DNA from 2 places in the Streptomyces sp. 11x1 genome. Region 1 is predicted to be linked to the other one. Evidence: riboswitches for the same ligand, from Rfam matches in the RefSeq annotation. Region 1 holds a riboswitch; the other holds the start of a gene.
What was found. A riboswitch is a leader RNA that binds a small molecule or an ion and turns the genes downstream of it on or off. The one in region 1 is predicted to bind cobalamin.

Region 1 (7,619 bases):
AGATCGCGGTCGCCGTGGCGCTCGGCGGGATCTGCGGGTCCGATCTGCACTACTACCACCGGGGCCGGGTGGGCGACTTCGCGGTGAGCGAGCCGATGGTGCTCGGGCACGAGGTGGTCGGCCATGTCGCCGCGCTCGGGCCGGGGGTCGGAGGGCCGGACGCCCCGACGGTCGGCGCGCCGGTCGCGATCCATCCGGCCACCCCTTGCGGGGTCTGCCGCGAGTGCGCGCGGGGCGCCCGCAACGTCTGCGCCCACACCCGCTATCTGGGCAGCGCGGCCCACACCCCGCATGTGCAGGGCGGTTTCGCGCAGCGTCTCACCGTGCCGGCGGGCCAAATCCGGCAGTTGCCTCCCGGGCTGGACCTGCGCCGTGCCGTGCTCGCCGGGCCGCTGGCGGTGGCGCTGCACGCCGTGCGCCGGGCGGGCGAGGTGCGGGGCAGGCGGGTCCTGGTGACGGGGGCCGGTCCGATCGGCTGCCTGGTCGTGGCGGCCCTGCGGCACGCGGGCGCCGCCGAGGTCGTCGCCTGCGATCTGCACGAGGGGCCGCTGCGGATCGCGACCGAGGTGGGCGCGACCGCCACCGCACGGGCGGACCGGCCCGACGACCCGGGCTGGGCCGGGGTCTTCGACGTCGCCGTGGAGGCGTCCGGGGCGCCCACCGGGCTGCGCAGCTGTGTGGAGCGGGTGCGGCGCGGCGGCATCGTGGTCATGCTCGGGCTGCTGCCGCCCGGGGAGATCGGGCTGCTCGGCAATGTGGCGGTCACCCGTGAGCTGGAGCTGCGGGGTTCCTTCCGCTTCGACACCGAGTTCGACGAGGCCCTGTCCCTGCTGGCCCAGGGCCTCCCTGTCGATCCGGTCGTCACGCACACCTTCCCCTTGGAGGCGTCCGTCGCCGCCTTCGAGACCGCGCGGGACCGTACGGTCGCCTCCAAGGTGCTGCTGGATCTGTCCGACCGGGCGTGAGCGGCCGTCAGACCTCGGTGAAGGTCCACAGCAGGTTGGTGCTGGTGCCCCAGGTCCACTGTTTGGCGAGCGAACCGGAGGAGACGTTCCCGCCGCCGTCGAGGACGAGCTTGGTGGTGCGGTTGGCGAGGGAGTGGCGGCCGTCGCCGCGGTGGGTGATCAGCCACTGCTGGTCGGTGCCGCCGTGCCAGGCCGCCTGCTTCACGGGAGCGCCGTCGCCGGTGGCGCCGCGGCCGTCGGCGACGAGCCCGTTGGCCCGGTTCACCAGCTTGTAGTAGCCGTCGCCGACGTACACGGCGTGCCACTGCAGGCCGGTGGAGCCGTCCCACGTCCCCTGCTTCAGGTCGGCGCCGGCGGGGACGTCTCCCCCGCCGTCCAGGGCAAGTCCGTTGGTGACGTTGGTGATCCGGAACCAGGCGGACGGAGCGAGCATCACCTTCAGCGAGGTGATCCGGTTCCGGACCCGTGCGGTGTCCTCGGTGAACGTCCACGACGTGCCGGTGAAGTCGTCGCCGGAGTAGCCGACCAGTTCGTGGCCCGGGGCGAGCTTCAGGGCGGAGAGTGCGCCCGGCGCCAGGCCGGCCAGGCCGAGCTGTTCGGCCGTGTGGTCGCCGAGGGCCAGGACGGCGCTGTCGCCGCGGTAGCGGGTGTCCCCGAAGACCAGGGCACCGGTGGCGGGCCGCAGGACCGGGATCCGGCCGGAGAAGCGGAACTTGAGGACGTAGGCGGGGGCCTCGAAGGGGGCCGTCGGGGGAAGGGTCACCTTCAGTCCGGTCGGTCCCTGCACCGGGGTGTCGAGGTCGATGTACGTACCGGCCGTGGCGTCGAGGAGGCGCAGCGAGGCCAGCGAGGCCAGGTCGATCCGGTCCGAGCCGAGCGTCCTGAGCGTCAGCGAACCGCCGGGCCAGCCGAGGACCGTCGCGTACAGGACGGTGCCCGCCTTGTTCCGGGTGAAGCGGATGTCCTGCGGGGTGCCGGCGGTGGGCCGGGTGAAGGAGCCGCCGCCCATCTTGGTGGGCCCCTCGCCGTACGCGGTCCAGGCGCGGGTGCCGTAGATCGACTCGCCGAAGCGCTTCAGGTAGTCGCCGATGCCGAGCAGGAGGTCGCGCTGGCCCTGCGGAATGGTGCCGTCGGCCTGCGGGGCGATGTTGAGCAGCACGGTGCCGTTCTTGCTGACGCGGTCGACGAACGAGTGCAGCATCTGCGCGAGCGAGTAGTAGCCGATGCCCTCGGTGTAGCACCAGCTGGAGTCGGAGATGCTGTCGTCGGTCAGCCAGTAGGGCGCGGTGAGGTCGGCGGGGCCGCCGCGTTCGTAGTCGAACACCGAACCATGGCTGTTGAAGCCGTCCTTGTAGGTGGCGACGACCTCCTTGCCCCACTTGTCGGCCTGGTTGAAGTAGTACGACAGGAAGTTCAGCCGCTGGGTCTCGTCGATGTGGTCGAGCCGCCAGTCCTGCCACAGGATGTCGGGCCGGGACCGGTCGACGACCTCCTTGAGCTTGTCGTACCAGAGCTGGTTCTCCGCCTCCGGACTCAACTGCCCGTACAGCTTCTTGAGGCTCGGGTCGGACTGCGGGGGCGCGAACTCGAAGAAGCCGGTGTGGTTGTACGCGTGGTGCATGGCGACCAGGAGCTTCAGCTTCCTGGCGCGGATGGCGTCGGTGAAAAGCTTCAGCAGGTCCAGGTGCGGCCCCTTGGCCACGGAGTTCCACTCGTTGACCCGGCTGTCCCACATCGAGTAGCCGTCGTGGTGCTCGGCCACCGGTCCGGCGAACCGCGCGCCCGCGTCGACGAAGAGTCGGGCCCATTCGTCGGGGTCGAAGTTCCCGCCCGCCGACTTGAGCTTCGGCGCGAACTCCACATGGCGGCCCGCGAGATCGTCGGCCCCGTCGATGAACCGGTGGTACGGCCAGTCGGCCGGGTCCCCGTACGTGGCGACGTGGTGCCGATGGGCCCGCTCGTCAGGGTTGTACATGTTGCGCGGATACCACTCGCTGTCGTACGCCGGAACGCTGAACACCCCCCAGTGGAAGTAGATGCCGAACTTGGCGTCCCGGAACCACTCGGGGGCGGCAGGGTGCCGGTTCACGGACTCCCAGGTCGGGGTGTAGGCCCTCGGGGCGGTCGGTGAACCCCCGGCCGCGAACGCGTCGTCGGCCCCGGTGGCCGCGACGACGGCCGTGGCACCGACCATCAACGTGCGCCTGCTGATCGATTGCGACATAACCACGAACCTCAGGCATGCGGACCATCACTGTCAACGGTCACACAGTGATGAATAGCCCCGCAGGGCAATGTTATTTGTCTGCTTTGAGGCACTAAATACCTGTTCACCCAAGGTGATACATCACATGTCTGCGACAGTGATGGCGTTGGTCGTTCTCCCCTGAGGGCGGAGGTCGGCGCTCCGACGGTCAGCGGTGGAGGGCGGGGCGTTCGACGAGTTCCACCTCCGTGCGGACGCCCTCGGTCTGGGCGCGGACGCCCGCCTCGGAGACCGCGGCGACGGCGTACCCGTCCCAGGTTCCGGGTCCGGTGACCTCGCCGCGCCGGGTGGCGTCCACCCAGGCCTGGACCTGTCGGTCGTAGGCGTCCTCGAACCGTTCGAGGTAGCTCGGCGTGACCGTGCCGCCCCAGCGGCCCGCCGCGTTGACGAGCATGTCGTGTCCGTCGCCGATGCGGGCCGTGCCGTCCTCGCAGACGGCCTCGGCCTGCACCTGGTAGCCGTAGCGGGCGCTGAGGAAGATCTCGACGTCCACCACCGCGCCGCCGTCGGTCTCGAAGACGACGAACTGCGGGTCGCTCAGGCCCTCGGGGGCGTGCGCGGACGGCCGGGGCCGCAGCACGGTGACGGCGGTGATCTCCTGCCCGAGCAGCCAGCGGGTGACGTCCGTCTCGTGGGCCACGGAGTCGTTGACGGCCATGGCGTCGGTGAAACCGGGCGGGGCCTCGGCGTTGCGGTGCCGGTGGTGCAGCAGCAGCGGCCGGCCCAGGTCGCCGCTGTCCAGCAGGGCCTTCAGCTTGACGTACTCGCGGTCGTAGCGGCGCATGAAGCCCACCTGGACCCGGCGGTGGCCCAGCCGCTGCTCCGCCTCCAGCAGCCGGAGCGCGGCGGCGGGGTCCGGGGTGAGGGGCTTCTCGCACAGCACGGGCAGGTCGTGGGCGAGGGCGGCGAGCACGTCCGCCTCGTGCGCGGGGCCCGGCGAGGCGACGAGGACGGCGTCTACGCCGGGTGCGGCCAGTGCCTCGGCGGTGTCGCCGTAGGCCGCGCACCCCTCGACGCCTTCGGCGATCGCCCGGGCCCGGTCGGTGTCGAGGTCGACGACGGCCGCCACATGGGCGCCGCTGATCACCTCGGAGATCCTGCGCACATGGTCGGCGCCCATCCGGCCGGTGCCGACGACGGCGACACCGAGGGAGTCCTGCACGGACATGGCGTTCCTTCCTTTCGTGGACCGCTACGGCGCCCGGGGCAGGGGGCCCACCGGGTCTCGGTCTCCCCTCGGGAGCCCTGCTTCACGCCTGCGCGGAATATCGTTTCCCCCTCGCGACGATCACCGGCTAGGCTCCCCCGGCGCACGTCAGGCGTGTGCACATCAAGGTGGGGGCACGGGGGACATGGCCGACGATTTCGCCGATTCCGGAGCGGGTTCGAGAGCGGGTTCGAGAGCGGAAACGGAAACGGACTCGGCAGCGGATCCGGGGGCGGGCGTGGGGGCCGATCCGGAAACGGGGCGCGGGGCGGATCCGGAACCGGGTCCCGGGGGCGGTGCGCGACGCGGCTCGGCGAAGGAGATGAGTACGGGCGGCCAGGTGGTCTCGGCGGTGGCGACCGTCGGCGTGCTGCTGGGCGGGGTGTGGTTGCTGGGCGACCTCCTCGACACGACCCCCGAGACCCGGGAGCCGGCCGTCTGCTCGTCGTCGGCCGACCCCACTCCGGCGGCACGAGGCAAGGTCTCCGGCGCACAGCTGTGCGCCGCGCTGAACCGCGCCGACCTGCCGGAGCTCCTCGGGACGCCCACCGAGCAGGCGGTCATCGCCTCGGGCAGCGAGAACGAGTCCACCTGGTTCGACGGCACCAAGACCGTCACCCCCGAGGCGACCGTCGAACTCGACACGTACACCGTGGAGCTCTCGGCGTCGTACGAGGACCTCCCGGTCGCCGAGGCGGTCGGCTATCTGGGCTCCGGCGCCGAGACCAGGAGGGTCCTCGGACACACGGCGGCCCTGTACTCGGGCCGGACCATCGGCATCTCGTTCCGCCTCGACGGCAGCGACCCGGAGTCCGCTCCCGGCGGCGTCGCCCGGCAGCTGCTGGTCGCGACCGACCCGAAGGACAGCGGCAGCACCTTCGAACTAGTCATCTACCGCCAGGACTCCCAGATTCCGGACGACGCGGCGCTGTTCCGTGTCGCCGAGAAGGTCCTGCCGACGCTCCCGGGCTGGAAGCCCGCGACCTGACGGGTCCTCGGAAGCGCGTGTGATAGCTTGCCGACGCCAGTCGAACCCATGTGCGCACACGGCAGTACGCGTACGGGTCAGGGAATCCGGTGTGAATCCGGAGCTGACGCGCAGCGGTGAGGGTGACGGGCGGGACAACGGCCACTGGACGGCGGTCACGATCGCGGTCCGGGAAGGCGTCTCGTCCGGGTGACCCCGAGTCCGAAGACCTGCTGGCGGTCCCCGGCACCGAGGGGTGCCCGGGGAAGCACCGTACGACCGGGCTTCGCGCATGAGCCCTCGACGCCGAAGGAAGTCCCGTGCCGCTCGCACGCCCCGTCCGCCATGCCGTCCTGTTCCTGACCGCCGGTGCCCTGGCGCTGACCGGCTGCGGGGGCTCCGCTTCCCCAGCGTCGCCGGACCGCGGTCCGGCCCCCGGCGGATCCGCCGGTCATCCGGTGACGCTCGACAACTGCGGGCGCGAGGTGCGGGTCGACAGCCCGCCCGAGCGCGCCGTCTCCCTCAACCAGGGCACGACCGAGATCCTGCTCTCCCTCGGGCTCGCCGACCGTGTGGTGGGCACCGCCACCTGGACCGATCCGCTGCCGAAGGGGCTCGGGAAGGCCAACGCGAAGGTGCCCCGGCTCGCCGATGACGCGCCCTCCTTCGAGAAGGTCCTCGACGCCGAACCCGACCTCGTCGTCTCCTCGTTCGCCTCCACGCTCGGCAAGGGCGGGGTGGCGACCCGGGAGGAGTTCGAGAAGCTCGGCGTGCCCACGTATCTGTCGCCGTCGGACTGTGTGGGCAAGGACAACAGCGGGGACGGCGACGGCGTCCGCACCGAGCCGCTGACCATGGAGACGGTCTACGGCGAAGTCCGCGATCTGGCCCGGATCTTCGGGGTCGAGGAGCGCGGCGAGAAGCTGGTGGCCGAGCTGAGGTCCCGGGTGAGGAGGGCGACCGCCGGACTCGACGCGCGTGGGGTCACCGTCCTGTACTGGTTCGCCAATGACCAATCCCCGTACCTCGCCGGGTGCTGCGGCGCCCCCGGGATCATCACCCGTGAACTGGGCGCGAAGAACGTCTTCGACGACACCGACGAGGAGTGGCCCCAGGTCAACTGGGAGACCGTCGCCGACCGCGACCCGGACGTCCTCGTCATCGGGGACCTGGTCCGCAAGCAGCAGACGGCCGAGACTGCCACGAAGAAGATCGAGTTCCTGGAGTCCGACCCGGTCACCCGGAACATGACGGCGGTGCGCGAGAAGCGGTACGTAAGGCTGCCGGGCCAGGCCATGAACCCCACGATCCGCACCGTCGAGGGCGTGGAGAAGCTCGCGACGGCGCTGCGCGAGTACGGCCTCACGGGATGACGGCCCCGGAACCCGAGACGGAGCCCGGCACGAGCCCGGTGGCCGACCAGGTGACCGGAACGTCGGCCCCCGCCAAGGGACGGCGGGCGGCTGCGGCGAGGGCCGTCGGTCGAGGGCTGTGGTGGGGGTCGGCTTGGTCGGCCGGGGGCGCGGTGCTGTGTCTGTCCGTCGCCCTCGCGATCACCATCGGGCCGGCCGACATCGATGTGGTCGACGTCTGGTCCACGGTGGTGGCCCATCTCGGCTGGGGGCACACGGAGTTGACGCCCATCCGGGACGGCATCGTGTGGAACCTACGATTGCCGCGCACCCTGCTGGCCGCCGTGTGCGGGGCCGGACTGGCCGTGTGCGGCGCGGTGATGCAGTCCCTGCTGCGCAACCCGCTCGCCGACCCCTTCGTGCTCGGCGTCTCCTCCGGCGCGTCGACCGGCGCGGTCGTGGTCGTCGTGCTCGGCGCGGGAGGCGGCGCGCTGTCGGTCTCCGGCGGCGCGTTCCTGGGCGCGGTGGCCTCCTTCGGCCTCGTGCTGCTGCTCAGCCACACCCTCGGCGGCACCACCGACCGGGTGGTGCTGGTCGGGGTCGCGGCCATGCAACTGTTCTCCGCGCTCACCTCCTTCATCGTGATGACCGCGGCCGACGCGGAGACGACCCGCGCGGTGCTGTTCTGGCTGCTCGGCTCGCTCAGCGGTGCCGACTGGACGGATGTGACGGTGTGCCTGGTGGTGCTGGTGGCGGTGCTACTGGTCTGCCTGGGGCACACCCACGCGCTGGACGCGTTCGCGTTCGGGCACGACGCGGCGGCCTCGCTCGGCGTCTCCGTGGCCCGCGTCCGGCTCGTCCT
Region 2 (7,619 bases), 7.4 Mb from region 1:
CGGCGGAACGAACGGCAGCCCGCTGGGCGCACCCGACTCGATGAGCCGCCACAGCGCGTCCGTGTCCGCGTGCTCCTCGATCAGGTCGCCGAGCCGGTCGAGCTGCTCCTCGCGCAGCGCGGCGAACGAGGTGTCCGGGGCCGGTACGAACCGGCGCCCCGAGGCGGCGGCCACCTCGCGCAGGAAGGCCCGCCGGAACCCGTCCGACTCCAGCGACCCGTGCCAGTGCGTGCCCCAGATCTGCCCGACCCGGCACCCGTCCAGGAACGGCTCGCCGCCCAGCACCTCGGCGACCCCGTGATGGATCTCGTACCCCTCGACCCGCTCCCCGAGGGCCTCCCCGACGGGCCGGGTGAGCGTCTTCTCCGGGGCGAACCGCACCCGGACGGGAAGCACCCCGAGCGCCGGTACATGCCCCCGGCGGCTCTCGACGTCGTCCTCGATGTGCTCCCCGAGGACCTGGAAGCCCCCGCAGATGCCGAGGACCGGCCGCCCCTCGGCGGCCCGGCGCAGCAGCGCCTCGGCGAGTCCCCGTTCCCGCAGCCACTCCAGCGCCCGGACCGTGCCCCGGGTCCCCGGGACGACGACGAGATCGGCGTCGGCCAGTTCCTCGGCCCGGTCCACGAACCGCACGACCACACCGGGTTCGGCGGCGAGCGCGTCCACATCGGTGAAGTTGGACATCAACGGCACCGCGCACACGGCGACCCGCAGCACGTCCTCCCCGACGGGCGGCGCGACGTTCGACTCCCGCACCGTCCCCCGCAGCGAGACCCGCAGCCCGTCCTCCTCGTCGATGCCGAGCCCGTGCCGGAAGGGCAGCACCCCGTACGTCGGCCGCCCGGTGAGCCCGCGCAGCATGTCGAGCCCCGGCTCCAACAGGGAGACGTCCCCCCGGAACTTGTTGACGAGGAACCCGGCGACGAGGGCCTGGTCCTCGGGGGAGAGCAGCGCGACGGTCCCGAAGAACGACGCGAACACCCCACCGCGGTCGATGTCCCCGACCACGAGCACGGGCAGCCCGGCGTTCCGGGCGATTCCCATGTTGACGATGTCGGTCCGGCGCAGATTGATCTCGGCCGGAGAGCCGGCCCCCTCGCAGATCACCGCGTCATACGTGCCCCGCAGCTCGGTGAGGCAGTCCAACACGGTTCCGAGCAGCCGCTGTTGCCGCCCTCCGTGATAGCCGCGCGCACTCATCTCGCCCACGGACTTCCCCAGCAGCACCACCTGACTGCTGCGCTCGCCACCGGGCTTGAGCAGCACGGGGTTCATGAGCGCGGTGGGCTCCACCCGGCAGGCCTGGGCCTGCATGGCCTGCGCCCGTCCGATCTCGGCTCCCTCCTTCGTCACGAAGGAGTTGAGCGACATGTTCTGCGCCTTGAACGGCGCGACCTTGACGCCCCGGCGCACCAGCCACCGGCAGATCCCCGCGGTGACCACGCTCTTCCCGGCGTCGGAGGTGGTCCCGGCGACCAACAGCCCGCCACTCATCCCTGCCTCCTCGACCGCAGCAGCGACACACCCGCACCGATCCCCAGAGCCAGCCATCCGACCCGCCTTGACAACCGCACGGCCCGCTCGATGTCGCCCACTTCGACGGCGCGTCCTTCCCCATTGAGCACAGGTCGATGCTCGACCCGCCCCCCGTACGACAACGTGCCCCCCATCCGTACTCCGAGCGCCCCCGCGAACGACGCCTCCACGGGCCCCGCGTTGGGGCTCGGATGTCTGTGCGCGTCGGCGCGCCAGGCCCGTACGGCCCCCCGGGCGTCCCCGCCGGAGGCCGCGGCCAGCACCGCCGTCAGTCGTGCTCCCGGCCACCCCACCACGTCGTCCAGCCGCGCGGAGGCCCATCCGAACCGCCGGTACCGCTCCGACCGGTGGCCGACCATGGCATCCAGGGTGTTGACGGCCCGGAACCCCAGCAGTCCGGGCACACCCGCCACGGCTCCCCACACGAGCGCCCCCACCACCGCGTCCGACGTGTTCTCGGCGACGGACTCCACGACCGCCCGCGCGATCCCGTCCGCGTCGAGCGCCTGGGGATCCCGTCCGCACAGATGCGGCAGGCGGTCCCGCGCGCCGTCGACGTCCCCCGCCTCCAGGGACCGCCCGATCGCCCGGGCCTCCCGTCCGAGCGAAGTCCCCCCGACCACGGCCCAGGTGGCGGCGGCGGTCAGCGCGACGGAGGCGGCACGCGAGGGCCGCACGGCGGACGAGGCGACGGCCCCGAGCGCCACGGCGCCACCCGCGCACACGGCGGTGTGCAGCGCGCCCCACCCTCGGTGGTCCCGCCACAGCACCCGCTCCACGGCACCGGCGGCCCGCCCGAACGCGGCGACCGGATGCCCCCGGCGAGGATCGCCGAGCAGCAGGTCACCGAGGATTCCGGCGGTGGCGCCGTACGCGAACACGCGATCGGCACGCACGGGTTCAGCCGATCGCGAGATCGGACGAGGGCCCGGTACGGGGACTCAGACGGCAGCCGCGCATGGCGATATGTCCTCACTCAGGGTGTCCACGCCCTGGTTCGACGAGACCGACGGCGAGAGTTCCTGGCTCCCGGGAGGTTCTTCCCCGGTGACAGTGGCGGGACCGCGCCGGACTCGCACCGGCTTCCTCTCCTGCCGTCGTAGATGGCCCCGGCAGTCCACCACGCTCCCGGAAGACCCGTCAACTTGCTGTTGACCTGCGGCGCAGGGGTGTGCTCAGCCCCACATCGCTGAAATATCGCCAGACGCCCGAATCGGCTCTTTCTGCGCTCATTTCCGCGGTGTCGGGCGGGAACACTTGAGGGAACGGCAGTACGAAGACTGAGCGCCGACGAGCGGCAGCGGCTGGACACGGCGCTCGGGTCGTCGCGGTGGACGCGTGTCGGCGCGCTGACTTGTGAGGTGGAGGTCAGGGTGCTCGACAGGGAGTCCTCGGCGCGGAGTTGGATCAAGAGCAGCTATTCGGGCGACACCACCGTGTGCGTGGAGGCGTGCTTCGGGGAGGGCTGGGTTCTGGTGCGTGACTCGAACTGGAAGAAGAACGCTGTGCTCTCCTTCCGTCACACCGCGTGGTGTGGTTTTCTGGCGGGGCTTGTGGACCCGGGTGCGGACGGCTCTTGAAGAACCGTTCGGGGGACGGGAGGTACACGCGATGGAAGATCGGACCAAGGGATCCGCCTCGGCGCGTGCGCGGGCATCGAGGGATCGGCGGACACTGTTGTCCGCCGCCGCCCCGTTGGTGCTCTTCAGCACGGTCGCCGGAGTCCTCGCCGTGGGGGTGGGAGCTCTCGCCGCCCTGCTGGTGCCGGGGACGGAGGCGCGGGGTGTCGTCTGGCTGGCGGTGACCGCCCTCCTGGCCACCGGGGCCGGCCTGTGGTGGGGGCTCACCCCGGTCACGGAGCGGCTGAGGGCCCTGGACCGGGCTCTGGTCGGGGCTCGGCTGCGGGGCCCGGAGGAGCGCTGAGGCCGAGAGGCCGCGCCGCGTCGGCGCGGGCGCGCAGCACCTTGCCCAGACCGGCCGCGAGCGAGGTGAGCAGAGCGGCGGCGATCGCTCCGGTGATCGCCGTGGTGAGCGGTGCCGCGGCGCCGAACCCGGTCGTGGGCACGACCCGACCGGCCACGGCGATGCTCAGCAGCAGGACGCTCGCGCAGAACGTGCCCAGCAACAGGCGGGCGGACAGGAGCCTTATCTCGCCGTCGACCCGGGCGCTCTCGACCCGGATGAGGGCCTCGGCCCACTCCGCCTCCTGCATGGCGTACGCCTTCAGCGTGCAGTCGTCCAGCGGCGCCGGGCCGCCGGCCTCCGGGGGGTCGGCCGGGGCGGCGCCGTCCGGTTCACCGTCGCCGGGACCGGTGCGGCGCGCCGTCAGCCGCCTCCACCACTCGTGCCATCCGAAGACCGCCATGGGCCCTCCCCCCGATTCCGCCGGGCGTCCCGGCCCGGTGCTCAGTCGTTGTCCAGGCTCTCCCTGACCGTGTCGAGGAACTCGATCATCCGGTCGCCTTCGTACGCGTGGTCGCTGATGTCCGCGAAGCATTCCTGGTAGCGGACCGTGAGGTCGAGGTCCTCGCGGTTCGACAGTCCGCCGTTGGGGCCCTCCAGGTAGAGCAGGTCGTCGTCGTCCCGGAACCCGAGCAGGATGAACGGGCTGAGGGTGCTGAAGTGTGCCCCGGCCGAGAACGGCAGCAGCCGGATGCCCATCCGGGGCCGTCCGGCCAGTGCCTTCACGTGGTCCAGCTGGTGCCGCATGACCCGCGGGCCGCCGATCACCCGCCGTACGGCGGCCTCGTCCAGGACGATGTCGACGCGCGGCCCGGCGTCGGAGTCGATCAGCCGTTCCTGCCGGGCGAGACGGAGTTCCACCGACCGTCGCACGGCGGTGGGTTCCGAGGTGGGGGAGAGGAGGGCGGTGGCGTAGTCCTCGGTGTGCAGGAGGCCCGGGAGGACGATGGGGTTGTAGATGCGGATGGAGGTCGCCGCCCCCTCGTAGCCCAGGTACTGGGCGAACGGCTGGGAGACCAGGTTGCCCCAAGGGGCCCACCACGACGGCCCCTTCGAGCCTCGCGCGGCCTCCTCCAACTCACCGACCAGCGCCGGGTCCGTGATCCCGTACTGCTGGATGAGCGCCCGGACATCGGTGACGCTGACCCCGACCGTGCCGGCCTCGATGCGCATGATCTTCGACAGGGACCATTCCAGGGCGTCCGCGGTCTGCTGCTTGGTCAACCCGGACTTGTAGCGGGCTTTGCGCAGTTCGACTCGGAGCCTGCGTCGATTCAGGCTCGGATCGATGTCCCTGGGCATGGCGCTCCCCTGTTCAGCTGTCGGGTGGCCATCGTCGAAACGGCATGTATCTGATAGCTTACGCCGATTGGGATATCGTCGTACAGCCACCTCCTGAATGACATGTGTCATTTCGACGAGGGTCACAGTTTGCTTGGACAATAGACAAACCCCTCGTACCGGGTCAAACGGTACGAGGGGTTTGTCTGTGTGTGTCGTGCGAGGTGGGAGGGGGTGCCGGGGCCTCAGGCCATGATCAGGTAGATCCCGAAACCCACCGCCGCCGTGCAGGCCGCGAAGCAGGCGTAGGCCGCTGTCGTGGCGAGCGCGGGCGAGGTGCCGGCGGCGGTCGCCGCCTCTCGCTTGGAGAGGCCGACGATCCCCAGGGTGAAGAGGCCGACGAGGGCCACGGTGACCACGAGGCTGACTCCGAAGACGGAGCCGAGGGCTGCCCAGTCGATGTGCATGGTGGTGTTCTTCCTCGGGAGGTCGCGGGGCTCAGACGGCGGGCGTCGGCGTGGACGAGTTCGCCGGGGCCGTGGTCTCGGCCGCGGGGACCGGGATGGTCGCCGAGAGCTCCTCGGTCACGGTGCCGACGGGCGGCGGTGTCACGGCGGCCATCGCCGTGGTCACCACACCGGGCGGCTCCTCGGTGTCGTTGACGTTGGTGTGGTCGACGACCTCGCGGCGCGAGATCACCCAGATCGCGGCGCTGGAGGCGACGAGGAAGACCGCGACGACGGCCGTGCCCCAGCTGCCGAACGACGTCACCCACTCGGCGAGCGCGGCGACCAGCGCGGCGGCCGGCAGGGTCAGACCCCAGGCCACGAACATCCGGGTGGCGGTGGACCAGCGGACCACGCCGCCCTTGCGGCCGAGACCCGCGCCCATCACCGCACCGGAGACCGAGTGCGTCGTGGAGAGCGAGAAACCGAGGTGCGAGGAGGCCAGGATGACCGTGGCCGCGCTGGTCTGGGCAGCGAAGCCCTGCTGCGGCTGGAGGTCGGTGAGGCCCTTGCCCATCGTGCGGATGATGCGCCAGCCGCCGAGGTAGGTGCCGAGCGCGATGGCGAGACCCGCGGAGACGATGACCCACACCGGCGGGTCGGAGTCGGGCGCGAGGGCGCCGCCGGCCACCAGGGCGAGGGTGATGATGCCCATCGTCTTCTGGGCGTCGTTCGTGCCGTGGGCCAGGGAGACCAGGCCCGCGGAGGCGATCTGACCGGCGCGGTAGCCCTTGCCGGAGGCCTTCTCGCTCGTGTGCTGTCCGAGCTTGTACGTCAGCCGGGTGGCCAGCATCGCCGCGATGCCGGCGACCAGCGGGGCCGCGACGGCGGGGATCAGCACCTTGGTGACGAGCACGTCGCCGTGCACACCGCCGAGGCCGACCGAGGCGATGGTGGCGCCGACGAGACCGCCCATGAGGGCGTGCGAGGAACTGGACGGGAGCCCGACCAGCCAGGTCAGCAGGTTCCAGAGGATGGCGCCGACGAGCGCCGCGAATATGACCTCTGGCTGGATCCCGGACTCGTCGACGAGTCCCTTGGAGATGGTGTTGGCGACCTCGATGGACAGGAACGCGCCGACAAGGTTGAGCACGGCGGACATGGCCACCGCGACCTTGGGCTTCATGGCGCCGGTCGAGATGGTGGTGGCCATCGCGTTGGCGGTGTCGTGGAAACCGTTCGTAAAATCGAACGCGAGCGCGGTGATGACCACGATCGCGAGGATCAGCGAGAAGTTTTCCATTTACCCGGGCTTCTTTCGGACGTCAGTGGCATGTGGACCGTAGGCAACCTGGGTGAACGGAAGATGAACTGAGGCAGGCGTACGGGTGTAATGAACGAGGTGTCGCCACTCCGCTTATCGGCCGGCGGGAGACCGGGGCTACGCGGAGCGGCGGTCCGGCCCTCGAACGGAGGCGGAACACCGGGGTCCGCTACCCCCGGGCGAACTCCTTCAGTCGGTTCGTGGACCCGTTGAAGAGGTTCTGGTCACCCGGCAGGTTCCCGCTGCCGTTGTCGTACTGCCAGATCGTCCAGAACTTCCACCCCGCGGGCAGTTCCCCCGCCCCGGCGGAGTCGTACCGGGCCAGCCACAGCGCGTGGTTCCCGCCGAAGGCCGGGCTGTTGCCGGTGCAGGTCTTCCACCAGTGGGTGGTCGTGTAGATCACCGGACGGCGGCCCGTGAGGCGTTTCACCTCGTCGCTGAACGACCGGATCCAGCCGACCATGGCGTCGTCGCTCAGGCCGTAGCGCTTCCTCTTCCGGTCGTACGGGTTGTATTCGATGTCGAGCGCCGGCGGCAGCGTCCAGCCGTCCGCGCGCCAGCCGCCCCCGTTGCCCGCGAAGTGGCGGGCCTGGGTCTTCCCGGACGACCGGTGGGGCAGGGCGAAGTGGTACGCGCCGCGGATCAGGCCCGCCTCGCGCGAGCCGTTGTACTGCTGGGCGAAGTGCGGGTTGCGGTAGGTGGTGGACTCGGTCGCCTTGACGTAGACGAACCGGGCGCCCTTCGACTTCGCGCTCGACCAGTCCACCGTCTTCTGGTGCGAGGAGACGTCGTGCCCCCTGGGCTTGGCGGCGGCCGAGGCGGGCGGCTCGGCGAGCGCGGTTCCCCCCAGGGCCAGGGCCGCGACGGAGGCGGCGAACACGCGGTTGCGGAGACGGGACGACTTGGGATCGGTGGCCATACTTCCCCCCGGAATGGCGTTTGTGTGACAAAACACCCGGAGATTACTGGAAGATCGCTGGATCCCGGTCGATCACCGGCCAATCCCAACTCCCCATGACCTGTGCGCATATGAACCCATCGCCGGGCCGCGCCCCGCTGCGCATGCAGGC

Region 2: it holds a riboswitch for cobalamin, as region 1 does, so the genes downstream of both, P8T65_RS36885 (cobalamin biosynthesis protein) here and P8T65_RS04855 (ABC transporter substrate-binding protein) in region 1, are expected to answer to the same signal.

The regions. Positions count from the first base shown of each region.
Region 1 is NZ_CP122458.1:1,005,299-1,012,917, forward strand. Features, by position in the region: gene P8T65_RS04835 (L-idonate 5-dehydrogenase) at 1-965, shown strand, start outside; gene P8T65_RS04840 (alpha-L-fucosidase) at 973-3,189, opposite strand; gene P8T65_RS04845 (Gfo/Idh/MocA family oxidoreductase) at 3,380-4,399, opposite strand; gene P8T65_RS04850 (DUF6215 domain-containing protein) at 4,761-5,426, shown strand; cobalamin riboswitch at 5,472-5,658, shown strand; gene P8T65_RS04855 (ABC transporter substrate-binding protein) at 5,726-6,778, shown strand; gene P8T65_RS04860 (iron chelate uptake ABC transporter family permease subunit) at 6,775-7,619, shown strand, end outside.
Region 2 is NZ_CP122458.1:8,410,928-8,418,546, forward strand. Features, by position in the region: gene P8T65_RS36880 (cobyric acid synthase) at 1-1,494, opposite strand, end outside; gene P8T65_RS36885 (cobalamin biosynthesis protein) at 1,491-2,432, opposite strand; cobalamin riboswitch at 2,533-2,665, opposite strand; gene P8T65_RS36890 (DUF397 domain-containing protein) at 2,910-3,116, shown strand; gene P8T65_RS36895 (hypothetical protein) at 3,214-3,459, shown strand; gene P8T65_RS36900 (hypothetical protein) at 3,389-3,901, opposite strand; gene P8T65_RS36905 (helix-turn-helix transcriptional regulator) at 3,943-4,800, opposite strand; gene P8T65_RS36910 (hypothetical protein) at 5,025-5,246, opposite strand; gene P8T65_RS36915 (anion permease) at 5,278-6,528, opposite strand; gene P8T65_RS36920 (lysozyme) at 6,719-7,468, opposite strand.